One region of the Enterobacter adelaidei genome, then DNA from elsewhere that is predicted to be linked to it. Evidence: predicted binding sites of a transcription regulator. Region 1 holds the regulator's gene; each other region holds the start of a gene.
What was found. Region 1 encodes PurR, which represses purine synthesis genes. Its sites were predicted from a motif close to CANGCAAACGTTTGCNTG; they were not measured.
Positions count from the first base shown of each region.

Region 1 (5,528 bases):
TTTACCGCGACTCATGAAAAGTTGCATTGCAAATGGTGTTTAACCCTGCTGCACTGAGGGTTTTGCTTAGGGAGTGAACAAATGTGCGACAGAACGATGAATTTTTTTGCACTTGCTAACGAAACACGATTGTAGATTGAAAAATGCTATTAACTTCTCGGGTTTTTATGGATTAGAATCGACGGGCTTTGTAAATCATACGCAGGTACTATAGATGGCCTGCATTTATCAGGGGACTGCCCAGTGGCGCGGATAAATAAAATCTCGATCACGCTCTGTGCTTTACTGTTTACATCACTCACTTTCACGCCAGTGGCAAACGCCTCTCAGCAGGCGCGGCATTCTGCTGTGCAAAAGAACCATCTGGTGAAAGCCACAGAACGTAAGAAAAAAACCACCAGTAAGAACGACAAGAAAAAAACAACTGCTCAGACTAAACAAACCGCTTCCAGCAAGACAAAAACAAAATCTTCCCGCACTGCTCACACATCCAAAAGTAAAGCCTCGCAGACTGCCGCCAACCTCGTGACTGAAAAATGCATCACGCGTAAAGGCCACAAGGCGAAATGCACGAAGGTCACGAAAATAGCGGAAGTGCATAAAGTGCGGGTACAGAAAGCGCAAAAAACCGCGATGAACAAACTGATGGGGCAAATTGGCAAACCTTATCACTGGGGTGGCAGTTCACCGCGTACCGGTTTTGACTGCAGTGGTCTCGTCTATTACGCCTATAAAGATCTGGTGAAGTTCCGCATTCCACGTACTGCCAATGAAATGTACCACCTGCGCGATGCTTCTCCGGTTGACCGTGGTGAGCTGGAAAACGGCGATCTGGTCTTCTTCCGTACACAGGGTCGCGGCACGGCTGACCACGTCGGTGTCTATGTCGGTAACGGAAAATTCATTCAGTCACCACGCAGCGGTCAGGATATTCAGATCACCTCGCTGAGTGAAGACTACTGGGTTCGCCACTACGTCGGCGCGCGTCGCGTCATGACACCTAAAACCATTCGCTAATCCCTGCCCTGCCGCGTCGCGGCAGGGTAAGTTCCTCTTTTGCATACCCTTTCAATTTGCTATCCTCTCCTCGTTGTCTGTGTGGTTATTGGCAACACAAAATACAATAAGGAGAGAAGCAATGTCGTTCGAATTACCTGCACTACCGTATGCAAAAGACGCCCTGGCACCGCACATTTCTGCGGAAACCCTGGAATATCACTACGGCAAGCATCACCAGACGTACGTCACCAACCTGAACAACCTGATCAAGGGCACCGATTTCGAAGGCAAAACGCTGGAAGAGATCGTCCGCAGCTCTGAGGGGGGCGTATTCAACAACGCAGCTCAGGTGTGGAACCATACCTTCTACTGGCACTGCCTGGCGCCAAACGCCGGTGGCGAACCTGCCGGTGAACTGGCTACCGCCATCAATGCCGCCTTTGGCAGCTTCGCGGATTTCAAAGCGAAATTTACCGATGCAGCTATCAAGAACTTCGGTTCTGGCTGGACGTGGCTGGTAAAAGAAGCCGATGGCAAACTGGCTATCGTTTCCACCTCTAACGCGGGTACCCCACTGACCACCAGCGCTAAGCCGCTGATGACCGTGGACGTTTGGGAACACGCTTACTACATTGATTACCGTAACGCGCGCCCGAACTACCTGGAGCACTTCTGGGCACTGGTTAACTGGGAGTTTGTGGCGAAGAACTTCGCCGCATAAGAGACACGCAGAAGGGTTCGCCCTTCTGCGTTTTTTTGCTTATTCAGCAGCGCAGGCTGTTTCTGGCTGCTTACGACCGGACATCATCACCAACAGCAGACCAAGCGCGGCAATAATCGCCCCCATCACCGGTACAAAACTGTATCCCAGCCCCCCGGAAATAACCGCGCCACCGGCGGCTGCACCGAGCGCATTACCGAGATTGAACGCGCCAATATTCACTGAAGACGAAAGACCCGGCGCCTCATGGGCGACCCGCATCACGCGCATTTGCAGCGGTGGAACCACAGCAAAGGTGGCAGCTCCCCAGACGACCATCGCAATGGCTGCTCCGAACTCATTACGTGCCAGCCACGGAATAGCAATCATGATGACAATCAGCAGGGTTAAGAAGCCCTTCAACGTCCCGCTCACGGAACGGTCGGCAAATTTCCCACCCAGATAGTTACCAATCGAGAAGCCCACGCCAATCAACACCAGCATCGCAGTGATAAAGATCGGTGTCGCGTGAGTGATGTCGTGAAGCACGGGAGAAATGTAGGTATAGAGGGTAAACATCGCCCCTGCCCCCAACACGGTCGTCAGCAATGCCGAGAGCACCTGCGGGCGTACCAGCACAGACAACTCTTTGCGCACGTCAGGACGTTCCCCCGCGCTGCCTTTCGGCAGGGAGAAGAACAGTGCCACCATCGCGATCACACCGAGACCGGCCGTCGCCAGGAAAGACATACGCCAGCCGATCGCTTCACCCAGCCAGGTTGCCGCAGGCACCCCGCCGATGTTGGCAATCGTTAGTCCCATAAACATGGTTGCCACGGCACTCGCCTGCTTGTGTTTTGGCACCACGCTTGCGGCAACAACCGACCCCAGCCCAAAGAACGCGCCGTGGTTAAGGCTGGTCAGAATGCGTGACAGCATCAATGTGGTGTAGTCCGGCGAAATGGCGGAAAGCACGTTGCCCAGTGTGAAAATCGCCATCAGGAAAATCAGCGCATTGCGGCGCGCGCGATGCGAAAGCAGAAGCGTCATCAGCGGCGCCCCGACCATCACGCCGATAGCGTAGGCGCTGATTAACATCCCTGCGGCAGGGATCGAGACATCCACGCCTCTGGCAATAACAGGCAGTAAACCCATCGGGGAGAATTCAGTGGTGCCAATCCCAAAAGCGCCAATCGCCAGGGCCAGCAGGGGAAAATTGATTTTCATACGTCAACTCCGGATGCCGTGTCATGAGGTGACACAGAACAAAGAAGCGGAAAGCATGACATCAATCACAAAAAATGAGAAGTTAACAAAACGGCAAAAGATTTTTGCCAGAGAAGTAACAATCCGGGGAATCGGGAGGGAGAAAGCTCTCCCTCCACGTAAATCAGTGCAGTGCGGCCGTCAGACCCGCTGCGACAATCAAAGCCAGCACAATAACGGTGGTGAACAGCGAAAACTTCAGATCGGAACTCATCAATTTTTCTCCTTTGAATCCCCCCACGAAAAGTGAGCTTGCTCATTTTTGCACAATTTACGTCAAAAATCTTCCTGGATTTAAACGGATAACCACTTTACCTCTTCCCCTTTTCATCAAGATAGGACAAAATTCCACGCTAAATTTATTAGCGTACCGGCCATTGACCCCCTCCTGACGTCCTGTGTCGTTTTCCCGGCGTGTCGCAATTCAAAATTGCGTGATAAGGGTGAGAGAAGGCAAACGTTTACCTTCAAGTTTTTCAGGAGTTTAGGATATGGTCTGGAGTGACATTTAATGGCAACAATTAAAGATGTAGCAAAACGCGCAAACGTTTCCACTACAACCGTATCACATGTAATTAACAAAACCCGCTTTGTGGCGGAAGAGACGCGCAACGCCGTCTGGGCAGCGATCAAAGAGCTGCACTATTCGCCAAGTGCGGTTGCGCGTAGCCTCAAGGTTAATCACACCAAGTCTATTGGTTTGCTGGCGACCAGCAGTGAAGCGGCCTATTTTGCCGAGATCATTGAAGCGGTTGAGAAAAACTGTTTTCAAAAAGGCTATACCCTGATTCTGGGCAACGCGTGGAACAGCATTGAAAAACAGCGCGCCTACCTGTCGATGATGGCGCAAAAGCGCGTGGATGGCCTGCTGGTGATGTGTTCCGAGTACCCGGAATCTGTGTTGTCGATGCTGGAAGAGTATCGCCATATCCCAATGGTGGTGATGGACTGGGGTGAAGCCCGCGCGGACTTCACCGATTCCGTTATCGATAACGCCTTTGAAGGCGGTTATATGGCGGGTCGTTATCTGATAGAACGCGGTCACCGCGAGATCGGCGTGATCCCGGGTCCACTGGAGCGCAATACCGGTGCAGGTCGTCTGGCTGGGTTTATGAAAGCGATGGAAGAAGCGCTGATCACCGTGCCGGAAAACTGGATCGTGCAGGGCGACTTCGAACCGGAGTCGGGCTACCGCGCGATGCAGCAGATCGTCTCCCAGCAGCATCGTCCGACCGCCGTTTTCTGCGGGGGCGACATCATGGCAATGGGTGCCCTCTGTGCTGCCGATGAGCTGGGTCTGCGTGTACCGCAGGATATTTCTGTGATCGGGTATGACAACGTGCGTAACGCGCGCTTCTTTACGCCGGCCTTAACGACCATTCACCAGCCGAAAGACTCACTGGGTGAAACCGCCTTCAATATGCTGATGGACAGGATCGTCAACAAACGTGAAGAGTCGCAGTCCATTGAAGTTCACCCGCGTCTTATTGAACGCCGCTCCGTTGCGGATGGTCCGTTCCGCGACTACCGCCGGTAATCTCTTCACGGGGCCAGTTAAGCTGGCTCCCGTAACCATTCCCGGTTTAGCGTTTCGCTGTCTCCCAGATAATCCAGCAGCCAGGCCATCGCTGGCGAGACATCATTTTGTTGCCAGGTGAGGCAGCAGGCCGCATCCGGGAACGGGTTCTCCAGTGTCAGTTCAACCCACTCTCCGGTGTCAATTCGCGGCCGCGCAAAATGAACGGGCACCATCGCAACGCACAAGCCAGCACTGAGGCACGTCGCCGACGATTCCCAGTCGGGTGCAACCACCCGCCGCTGGTTGTCCAGAAGCCAGGTGATACGCTTGGGTAATGAACGGGACGTATCCTCCAGTACCAGAGACGGCCAGTTGCGTAGCGTATCGTCGCTCAAGGGGCCTTCCAGAGCCGCCAGCGGATGATCGCTTGCCACCACGCATTTCCAGCTCAGCATCCCCATATCGCGAAACGCATAACGTCCCCCAACCGGAATCGCCTGCGTGGCCCCGATCGCCATCTCTGCCCTGCCGTCCGCCAGCGCATCCCAGACGCCGTTAAACACTTCCTGCGACACCCGCAATTCGACGTCAGAAAAATGACGATAGAAGTCGACAATCATTTGCCGGGTACGCTCGGGTTTGACGATATTATCCACCGCGATGGAAAGATGCCCCCGCCAGCCGTTAGCGATCTGCTGACACTGTTCGCGGGTGATCTGCATTTTTTTGATGACAGAACGTCCTTCTTTCAAAAACCACGCGCCGGCGGGCGTTAATTCCACATCACGATGTCGCCGTTCAAACAGCGGAACCGCCAGCCACTCCTCCAGCTGACGTACTGTATAGCTGATAGCTGAAGGCACGCGGTGTAACTCCTGCGCCGCTCCACTGAAACTGCCGTTACGCGCGACAGCATCGACCACTTCAAGAGAATAATCTGACCACATTTTCTGCCTGCAAAAAATTTGAATGCACACGCCAAATATTAGCGTTTCACAAGCGGCTTTGCACTCCCTACACTCAGCGCCAATGTATACCTGCCTC
Region 1 is NZ_CP154353.1:1,949,292-1,954,819, reverse strand. Features, by position in the region: gene AAHF05_RS09590 (C40 family peptidase) at 244-1,017, shown strand; gene sodB (superoxide dismutase [Fe]) at 1,139-1,720, shown strand; gene AAHF05_RS09580 (MFS transporter) at 1,760-2,926, opposite strand; gene AAHF05_RS09575 (YnhF family membrane protein) at 3,090-3,179, opposite strand; gene purR (HTH-type transcriptional repressor PurR) at 3,477-4,502, shown strand; gene punR (DNA-binding transcriptional activator PunR) at 4,520-5,431, opposite strand.

Region 2 (5,528 bases), 1.7 Mb from region 1:
AGCATTCTGATCTACGATTACTAGCGATTCCGACTTCATGGAGTCGAGTTGCAGACTCCAATCCGGACTACGACGCACTTTATGAGGTCCGCTTGCTCTCGCGAGGTCGCTTCTCTTTGTATGCGCCATTGTAGCACGTGTGTAGCCCTACTCGTAAGGGCCATGATGACTTGACGTCATCCCCACCTTCCTCCAGTTTATCACTGGCAGTCTCCTTTGAGTTCCCGGCCGGACCGCTGGCAACAAAGGATAAGGGTTGCGCTCGTTGCGGGACTTAACCCAACATTTCACAACACGAGCTGACGACAGCCATGCAGCACCTGTCTCAGAGTTCCCGAAGGCACCAATCCATCTCTGGAAAGTTCTCTGGATGTCAAGAGTAGGTAAGGTTCTTCGCGTTGCATCGAATTAAACCACATGCTCCACCGCTTGTGCGGGCCCCCGTCAATTCATTTGAGTTTTAACCTTGCGGCCGTACTCCCCAGGCGGTCGACTTAACGCGTTAGCTCCGGAAGCCACGCCTCAAGGGCACAACCTCCAAGTCGACATCGTTTACGGCGTGGACTACCAGGGTATCTAATCCTGTTTGCTCCCCACGCTTTCGCACCTGAGCGTCAGTCTTTGTCCAGGGGGCCGCCTTCGCCACCGGTATTCCTCCAGATCTCTACGCATTTCACCGCTACACCTGGAATTCTACCCCCCTCTACAAGACTCTAGCCTGCCAGTTTCGAATGCAGTTCCCAGGTTGAGCCCGGGGATTTCACATCCGACTTGACAGACCGCCTGCGTGCGCTTTACGCCCAGTAATTCCGATTAACGCTTGCACCCTCCGTATTACCGCGGCTGCTGGCACGGAGTTAGCCGGTGCTTCTTCTGCGGGTAACGTCAATTGCTGAGGTTATTAACCTCAGCACCTTCCTCCCCGCTGAAAGTACTTTACAACCCGAAGGCCTTCTTCATACACGCGGCATGGCTGCATCAGGCTTGCGCCCATTGTGCAATATTCCCCACTGCTGCCTCCCGTAGGAGTCTGGACCGTGTCTCAGTTCCAGTGTGGCTGGTCATCCTCTCAGACCAGCTAGGGATCGTCGCCTAGGTGAGCCGTTACCCCACCTACTAGCTAATCCCATCTGGGCACATCTGATGGCAAGAGGCCCGAAGGTCCCCCTCTTTGGTCTTGCGACGTTATGCGGTATTAGCTACCGTTTCCAGTAGTTATCCCCCTCCATCAGGCAGTTTCCCAGACATTACTCACCCGTCCGCCGCTCGTCACCCGAGAGCAAGCTCTCTGTGCTACCGCTCGACTTGCATGTGTTAGGCCTGCCGCCAGCGTTCAATCTGAGCCATGATCAAACTCTTCAATTTAAAAGTTTGATGCTCAATGTTTCTTTATTTCTAAAGAAAAGAACTTCGTAATGAATTACGTGTTCACTCGTTGAGACTTGGTATTCATTTTTCGTCCGAAGACGTTAAGAATCCATGTCACTTTGAGTGCCCACACAGATTGTCTGATAAATTGTTAAAGAGCAGTTGCAACGCGGCTTTCAGCTCACCGTTGCGAGGTGGCGTATATTACGCTTTCCTCTTTCAGAGTCAACCCGTTATTTCAGGATTTTTTCTCTCCAACCGACCGGGTTGTTTGTGAAGTGATTCACATCCGCCGTGTCGATGGAGGCGCATTATAGGGAGTTCTCCGCAGGCCGCAACCGAAAAGTTGCAAAAAAATGACTGACTGCTGCATTCCCCAGCAAAACCCCGCTTTATACCTTTTTACACACAGAGTTATCCACAATGATACGAAAAAGTGAAAATGTGCGAGCGTTGCGCAAACGTTTTCGTTAAAATGCTCGCGCTTAACAAGGATGCCCTGTCAGGTGTGTTAGATGAGTTTTTCGCTGGAAAATTCATCTAACGCTCTCTGTAATCGTGAAATCCAGGGGATTTACCATGCAACAACGTCGTCCAGTCCGCCGCGCTCTGCTCAGTGTTTCTGATAAAGCCGGTATCGTCGAATTCGCTCAGGCACTTTCTGCACGTGGTGTGGAGCTGCTTTCCACAGGCGGTACCGCTCGCCTGTTAGCAGATAAAGGTCTGTCGGTAACCGAAGTGTCCGATTACACCGGTTTCCCGGAAATGATGGATGGACGCGTCAAAACCCTGCATCCGAAAGTCCACGGCGGTATTCTTGGCCGCCGCGGTCAGGACGACGCCATTATGGAAAAACATGATATCGCGCCAATCGACATGGTCGTCGTTAACCTCTATCCGTTCGCTCAGACTGTTGCCCGCGAAGGCTGCTCGCTGGAAGATGCCGTAGAGAATATTGATATCGGCGGCCCGACCATGGTGCGCTCCGCTGCCAAGAACCATAAAGATGTGGCTATCGTGGTGAAGAGCAGCGACTACAACACCATTATTAATGAGATGGATGCCAACGAAGGGTCACTGACTCTGCAAACGCGTTTCGATCTCGCCATCAAAGCATTCGAACACACCGCTGCATACGACAGCATGATCGCCAACTACTTCGGTAGCCTGGTGCCGGCTTACCACGGTGAAAGCAAAGATCCTTCAGGCCGCTTCCCGCGCACCCTGAACCTGAACTTCATTAAGAAGCAGGATATGCGTTATGGTGAGAACAGCCACCAGCAGGCAGCCTTCTATATAGAAGAAGAGGTCAAAGAAGCCTCGGTTGCTACCGCTCAACAGGTTCAGGGCAAAGCGCTTTCCTATAACAACATCGCTGACACCGATGCTGCGCTGGAATGTGTGAAAGAGTTCAGTGAGCCTGCCTGCGTTATCGTCAAGCACGCCAACCCATGCGGCGTCGCGGTAAGTAGTTCTATTCTGGATGCCTACGATCGCGCCTACAAAACCGACCCGACCTCCGCGTTCGGCGGTATTATCGCCTTCAACCGCGAGCTGGATGCTGAAACGGCACAGGCCATCATCTCCCGTCAGTTTGTCGAAGTGATCATCGCGCCATCCGCATCTGAAGAAGCGCTGAAAATCACCTCTGCAAAACAGAACGTGCGCGTGCTGGTTTGCGGCCAGTGGGCTGAGCGTGTACCAGGCCTGGACTTCAAACGCGTGAACGGCGGTCTGCTGGTTCAGGACCGCGACCTGGGTATGGTGACAGAAGCCGACCTGCGCGTGGTGACCAAACGTCAACCAACCGAGCAGGAACTGCGTGACGCGCTGTTCTGCTGGAAAGTGGCGAAATTCGTGAAATCCAACGCCATTGTCTACGCGAAAGAGAACATGACCATCGGGATAGGTGCAGGCCAGATGAGCCGTGTCTACTCTGCAAAAATTGCCGGGATTAAAGCAGGTGATGAAGGTCTGGAAGTGAAAGGCTCCGCCATGGCGTCTGACGCCTTCTTCCCGTTCCGTGACGGTATCGATGCTGCCGCAGCAGTAGGTATCACCTGTGTGATCCAGCCTGGCGGTTCCATTCGTGATGACGAAGTGATTGCCGCTGCCGATGAACACGGTATTGCGATGATCTTCACCGACATGCGTCACTTCCGCCATTAATTCCCGGAGCAGAAAATGAAAGTATTAGTGATTGGTAACGGCGGACGCGAGCACGCGCTGGCGTGGAAAGCGGCACAGTCTCCGCTGGTGAAAACCGTCTTTGTGGCACCGGGCAACGCCGGTACGGCGCTGGAGCCTGCGCTGCAGAACGTGGCTATCGGCGTGACCGATATTCCAGCACTGCTGAGCTTTGCCCAGAACGAGAAAATCGATCTGACCATCGTCGGCCCGGAAGCGCCGCTGGTGATTGGCGTGGTGGATGCGTTCCGCGCAGCCGGCCTTAAAATCTTCGGGCCAACCGAAGGTGCAGCACAGCTCGAAGGCTCCAAAGCCTTCACCAAAGATTTCCTCGCGCGTCACAACATCCCGACGGCGGAATATCAGAACTTCACGGAAGTTGAGCCAGCCCTGGCTTATCTGCGTGAAAAAGGCGCGCCGATTGTCATTAAGGCCGACGGCCTGGCTGCCGGTAAAGGCGTTATCGTGGCGATGACTCTCGAAGAAGCGGAGGCCGCGGTGCAGGACATGCTGGCAGGCAACGCATTCGGCGACGCAGGCCATCGCATCGTGATCGAAGAGTTCCTCGATGGTGAAGAGGCGAGCTTCATTGTAATGGTCGACGGCGAGCACGTTCTGCCGATGGCTACCAGCCAGGATCATAAACGCGTAGGCAATGCGGATACCGGCCCGAACACCGGCGGTATGGGCGCTTACTCGCCCGCTCCGGTCGTGACTGACGAAGTGCATCAGCGCACGATGGATCGCATCATCTGGCCAACCGTAAAAGGTATGGCAGCAGAAGGGAATACTTACACCGGTTTCCTCTATGCGGGTCTGATGATCGATAAACAGGGTAACCCGAAGGTCATCGAGTTCAACTGCCGCTTTGGCGATCCAGAAACTCAGCCAATCATGCTGCGCATGAAATCCGATCTGGTCGATCTGTGCCTGGCAGCCTGTGAAGGTAAGCTGGATGAGAAAACGTCCGAATGGGACGAACGTGCATCTCTGGGCGTGGTGATTGCCGCTGGCGGCTATCCGGGCAATTACAACACCGGAGACGAGATCCACGGTCTGCCGCTGGAAGAGATCGAAGGCAGTAAAGTGTTCCATGCGGGTACGAAACTGTCTGACGACGATCGCGTACTGACCAACGGTGGCCGCGTGCTGTGTGCGACCGCGTTGGGTCATAGCGTTGCAGAAGCACAGAAGCGCGCCTATGCGCTGATGGCGGATATTCACTGGAACGGTAGCTTTAGCCGTCAGGATATCGGCTATCGCGCGATTGCGCGTGAGCAAGGGGAGTAACGGAACCGTCTGTTACACTCACCCAACTCCTCTCCCTCAAGGGAGAGGGGATTTACGTCAGAAACTTTTTTCTGTCGGCTGCCAGGTGCAGAAGTCTTCGTTCGCCACCAGCAGCAGCTGAGAACCTTCCGGTGCTTCAAGCCACGCCACACTCACCTCCATAGATGAATGACGCTGACGGCGTTCAATATGTTCGGTTGCCCAGGATTCAAGCTCAGGCTTCACTGTCTGCCCTTCGCAAGTTGTTACCGTCCCATCGGCGTGCCAGCGCCCCTGGCGCAGTACAACGCGTCCCTGACGCAGCGCATCGCTGGTCTGGCGGATCTGTTCAGCACGATAACGATAGAGAGCAATTTGATCGCTGGAAAGCTGCTGTTTTTGACCACTCACTTCACGCTGCATAAAGCTCAGCTCGCCATGGTCATCAAAACGCACTTTCACATGTTCAGGGGTCTTACTGTAGACGTTCAGTTCGATCAGCGACAGGTCATCGCCCTGCCAGCGATACTCCGCGGTCGAGGTATTGCCGTTATGCCACGGGCTAAAAGCAGAAAGCAGATGGACTTCACCGCCGGAATCTTTGCGCCATATTCTGACTGCCCCCTGGTTGTCAGCGTAGCCGCTGGCGGTAAACGGTGGTAGAGAGGAGTCATGACTACAGGCTGACAGCAACAGCACGCCCG
Region 2 is NZ_CP154353.1:233,169-238,696, reverse strand. Features, by position in the region: rRNA gene AAHF05_RS01195 (16S ribosomal RNA) at 1-1,365, opposite strand, end outside; gene purH (bifunctional phosphoribosylaminoimidazolecarboxamide formyltransferase/IMP cyclohydrolase) at 1,948-3,537, shown strand; gene purD (phosphoribosylamine--glycine ligase) at 3,553-4,845, shown strand; gene AAHF05_RS01180 (DUF1481 domain-containing protein) at 4,903-5,528, opposite strand, start outside.
Region 2: the regulator PurR is predicted to act here: its motif matches at 1,823-1,840, upstream of purH (bifunctional phosphoribosylaminoimidazolecarboxamide formyltransferase/IMP cyclohydrolase).

Region 3 (5,528 bases), 1.5 Mb from region 1:
GCATGAGGGTCGGTAGTGGTAGAGGTGTTCCAGTTTGCCTGATAGATGGCAGCATCAAACCAGTGCCATCCCGCAATCGCAGTCACTACGACCGGGATCAGCACCAGTACCAGACCGATAGTCGTCAGGCGACTCACCCAGGTCCCACCAAGCATATTCACAAAGGTAAACAGCCAGACAATTGCAATACAGGCAATACCTGCCGGAACAGGATTATTTAATGCCGGGAAGAAGGTGGAAAGATAAGAGACAGCGGTAATACCAATTGCCAGATTACCAATCCAGTTTGCGTGGTAATAAAGCACACCGGTCTGGAAACCGAAAGCGGGAGATAATTCTCCGGCATAAGCAATTGGGCCACCTTGTTGAGGGTTTTTGGTGGCCAGGCGGGCGTAGACATATGCCAGAGACATTGCCCCAATAATGGAAATCACCCATCCCCAAATTGCAATGCCACCGATGCTGGCAAGGTTTGCGGGTAATAAAGCAATACCGCTTCCCATCATATTACCGGCGACGACACCGGTGCAGGCAAATAGGCCTATCTTTTTGGCTGAACTCATGTTCGTTTCTCCTGAATTTTATTTTGGAGGTGCGGACCGTTGTTTAAGGCTCAAAATGATCCGACCGACTGACCGCAAGGTTACGGATGCGAACAGGAGAAGTCCTAAAGATAAAGTGAAATAAAAGACAACTTCAAAAAAATGATACCCTGAGATTTTTTCGTTAACATATCAGGATAAAAATTTTATATCAGGAAAAGATAAATAACGATATCTGACAGGGGATTGATGATATTTTTATTACGGCAGGGATTGTTGCCTGGAGGTAACAATTAACACCTCCTGGCAACATTTTTACTACTTACTGAATAAATTCATTAACGCATTCAGAGGGCGCTTTCTACTCTTGTGCAAGAAACGTTTTTAAATAAGGGGCTGCTTTTTTAATGGAAGTCTGGAAAACGCCATTCTCAATCCAGTAGAGAGTATTTTCACCCGGCCTTAAGTTAAATGCTGTAATATAAGCATCAGCCGCCAGACGATTATCACCCTTCATCTCATAGATCTTTCCCAGTAAGACATAATTTAGCCAGGACATTTCGAGTTCAATGCTTTTGTTAATGTTCCTGTATGCATTGTCAATATCACCTTTACTTAATCCATTGATAGTCTGTATTTGATACCACGTTGCTGATTCCTCAATGCCGGGAAGTTGCGCGATTTTACTCAGCTCATTATTCAGCGCGGTAAGTTGAGGTTCATTGAACTGTTGCTGTGAATGTCGTAGTACATCCACCAGCACTTTTTCCAGCAGCGCATTTATAAAGTCAGGTGCGTCTTTTGCGACGACGTTGAGTAACTCGCTGGCTTTATTTAATGACACGACATCACCTTCCATAATCAACTGGTCAGCCTGGTAGTACTGCGCCAACGACAGGCTTTGCGAATTGCGGAACTGGGCAAGTTGTGCCTGCATACGAGGTGGCCAGGGCTGCGTCAACACGGCGGAGAGACTGTGGAGGAGATCTTCCTGTACCGATAACAGTGTGTTGTCGGTAATAAAGTAGCGCTTGTCCAGCATGACAGAGCTGTCTGCATTATCGACCAGCAATACAGACATAAAACATTGCTGTGCCCGGTAATGGCGTTGATTAACGAATTTGATGGTGAGTGTTTTCCCGGAGCTACTGGGTTCTGTCACGTTGTAGTTGGTTTTGTCATGCACCATAAAGGTGGAATATGTGTTCAGTGACGAGGTAATCAGGTTTCCCAGGCCGATGGCGTAGGACTGTTGAGAAGACCACTTATTGCAAGAGATACCGCGCTCAAAACGTACATCTATATCGCGTGGATTGAGTAGCAGGCGCGTTTTGGTCACCGGTGGGTGAGAATTGATAAGCGACATGATAACCAGCGCAATCAACGCACCAAGTGACAACAGAAACAGTAGCCAGGTCCAGAAGGAGGCGACACGATTTCGTCGATCGACTTTTTTCCGTGCCTGTCTGAATGAGGGAGCGGACGCTGTTTCCGGTTCAGGAAGCGTATTGATCTGTCCGGCAGGCGTCGTTTCTGGTGAGGCTATAAGCGTGGATGGCCCACTGTCGGCGCTTTCTTCAGTCATCCAGACCACCGGCGCGGTGAGCTTGTAGCCCCTCTTTGGCACTGTGGTGATGTATTCTGGACTCTGCTCATCACCGTCTTTCAGCCATTTGCGGAGTTCTGAAATGCTCTGGGTAACCACATGACTGGTGACAATATTGCGCATCCAGATGTTATCAATGATCTCATCCCGGCTCAGGACTTCATCAGGATGACTGGCGAAATACACCAAAAGATCAATTAAGCGTGGTTCAAGCGTGAGTTGGCGACCTTGTCGACTAATTTGATTTATGGACGGCGTAACTCGCCACTCGCCAACGCGTACAACAGGTTGTTGCATAAAAAAGCATCCCCAGGCGGAAAAGGGAAAAGAAAAATCATAACATGAATGACAAACTCATTATTGATAAGCCACAAGACTCAATGTTGAAGATGAAAGAAAAAAAGGATGCCGCTAAATACAGCATCCTGAGAGGAATTGGTCGGTTTACAGCACTTTATGAGGCCCGAAACACTCGTAATGAATGTTTTCAGATTTGATCCCCAGCGTAACTAACTGTCTGGCGGCAAACTGCATAAAAGCGACTGGGCCGCAGAGCCAGAATTGCATTTCTGGATTGCTGAACAGGCTCTCGTGTTTACTCAAATCCATCAAGCCCTCGCTGTCGAATCGTGCATTCTGACGGTCATCTTCATTAGGCTGGCGATACCAGGTATGCGCGGTAAAGCGTGGCAGGGTCGCCCCCAGCGTTTTTACTTCATCCGAAAAGGCATGCACATCACCGTTCTCGGCGGCGTGGAACCAGTTTACCTGTGCGGTGTGGGTTGCTTTCGCCAGCGTATCGAGCATCGCCAGCATTGGCGTTTGGCCGACACCCGCAGAGATCAGCGTAACAGGGGTATGCGTTTCAACGGCCATAAAGAAATCACCAGCAGGTGCGGCCAGATGTACCACGTCACCCACGCTGGCTTCGTTGTGCAGCCAGTTTGAAACCTGACCGCCTTCTTCACGCTTCACTGCGATACGGTAACGTTTACCGTCAGGTTTGCGGGTCAGGGAGTACTGGCGGATCTCCTGATGCGGGAAACCTTCAGGCTTCAGCCAGACGCCCAGATACTGTCCTGGCTGATAATCAGCTACCGGCTGACCGTCAACCGGTTCAAATTCAAAGCTGGTAATAAGCTGGCTGCGCGGCGTTTTCTCAACGATACGGAACGCGCGCGTACCTTCCCAGCCACCGTTCTTACTGGCGTTTTCGCTGTAGATTTGCGCTTCACGGTTGATGAATACGTTTGCCAGCACGCCGTAGGCTTTACCCCACGCGTCCAGTACCTCCTGACCCGGACTGAACATTTCGTCCAGAGTCGCTAACAGATGGCCGCCAACGATGTTGTACTGCTCCGGTTTGATCTGGAAGCTGGTATGTTTCTGCGCGATTTTTTCCACCGCAGGCAGCAGCGCTGCCAGGTTTTCAATATTACTGGCGTAGGCCGCGATAGCATTGAACAGGGCTTCGCGCTGATCGCCGTTACGCTGGTTGCTCATGTTGAAAATCTCTTTGAGCTCCGGGTTGTGCGTGAACATACGATCGTAGAAATGGGCAGTGAGTTTAGGGCCGGTTTCTACCAGCAGGGGAATAGTGGCTTTTACAGTAGCGATGGTTTGAGCGTCGAGCATGAGCGCGTCCTTCTGATGTCATTTTAATGATGTATTTTAAATGCATCTTATAAAAAATACCCCTTCGTTGTAAATGGTTCTTTGCAACATGAAAAATATGCATCACAAACCTGAAAAGAAATCGGTTGAAAATGTCGAGAGCTTTATTCCTCAAACCCTTGCGTGGCGTGAAGGAAAACGTTTGCGTAAAATCGTTTGTCAAGACCTGTTATCACAGAACTATTCAGTTATACTGTTGCCCGTCGTCCAACAGGACTGCCTTTTCAGGCCAAAATTTACTTGTTAGCTGAGTCAGGAGATGCGGATGTTAAAGCGTGAAATGAACATTGCCGATTATGATGCCGAACTGTGGCAGGCTATGGAGCAGGAAAAAGTACGTCAGGAAGAGCACATCGAACTGATCGCCTCCGAAAACTACACCAGCCCGCGCGTAATGCAGGCGCAGGGCTCTCAGCTGACCAACAAATATGCTGAAGGTTATCCGGGTAAGCGTTACTACGGCGGTTGTGAGTACGTTGATATCGTTGAGCAACTGGCTATCGACCGTGCGAAAGAGCTTTTTGGTGCTGACTACGCTAACGTGCAGCCGCACTCTGGCTCTCAGGCTAACTTCGCGGTCTACACCGCGCTGCTGCAACCGGGTGATACCGTTCTGGGTATGAACCTGGCGCAGGGCGGCCACCTGACTCACGGCTCCCCGGTTAACTTCTCCGGCAAACTGTACAACATCATTCCTTACGGTATTGATGAATCCGGTAAGATTGACTACGAAGACATGGCGAAGCAGGCGCAGACCCACAAACCGAAAATGATCATCGGCGGTTTCTCTGCTTACTCCGGTATCGTTGACTGGGCAAAAATGCGTGAAATCGCAGACAGCATCGGTGCTTACCTGTTCGTAGACATGGCGCACGTTGCGGGTCTGATTGCCGCAGGCGTTTACCCGAACCCGGTACCACACGCTCACGTTGTGACCACCACCACCCACAAAACGCTGGCGGGTCCTCGCGGTGGCCTGATCCTGGCGAAAGGCGGTGATGAAGAGCTGTACAAAAAACTGAACTCTGCTGTGTTCCCAAGCGCGCAGGGCGGCCCTCTGATGCACGTTATCGCGGCAAAAGCGGTGGCGCTGAAAGAAGCGATGGAGCCAGAGTTCAAGGTTTACCAGCAGCAGGTTGCCAAAAACGCCAAAGCGATGGTGGAAGTGTTCCTGAACCGTGGCTACAAAGTGGTCTCCGGTGGTACTGAAAACCACCTGTTCCTGCTGGATCTGGTTGATAAAAACCTGACCGGTAAAGAAGCTGACGCTGCCCTGGGCCGCGCAAATATCACCGTGAACAAAAACAGCGTACCAAACGATCCAAAGAGCCCGTTTGTGACCTCCGGTATCCGTATTGGTTCACCAGCAGTGACTCGCCGTGGCTTTAAAGAAGCGGAAGTGAAAGAGCTGGCTGGCTGGATGTGTGACGTTCTGGACAATATCAATGACGAAGCGGTTATCGAGCGCGTTAAAGGTAAAGTTCTGGATATCTGCGCACGCTTCCCGGTATACGCATAATTCCTCTGCTTTGCAGAAATAAAAAAGGCCGCGCTTGCGGCCTTTTTTTATGGCTCAACGCCGGTCAAGGGAAATCGCGCCAGGTCCGACTATCGCCAGCAGAATAAAGGCACCAGCAATACTGACATTCTTGTAGAAGTTAATCATATTCGGTACGACCGCATCACCGGTCATATCCCAGTAGTGA
Region 3 is NZ_CP154353.1:3,458,303-3,463,830, reverse strand. Features, by position in the region: gene cadB (cadaverine/lysine antiporter) at 1-563, opposite strand, end outside; gene cadC (lysine decarboxylation/transport transcriptional activator CadC) at 904-2,445, opposite strand; gene hmpA (NO-inducible flavohemoprotein) at 2,593-3,783, opposite strand; gene glyA (serine hydroxymethyltransferase) at 4,088-5,341, shown strand; gene AAHF05_RS16830 (DoxX family protein) at 5,396-5,528, opposite strand, start outside.
Region 3: the regulator PurR is predicted to act here: its motif matches at 3,954-3,971, upstream of glyA (serine hydroxymethyltransferase).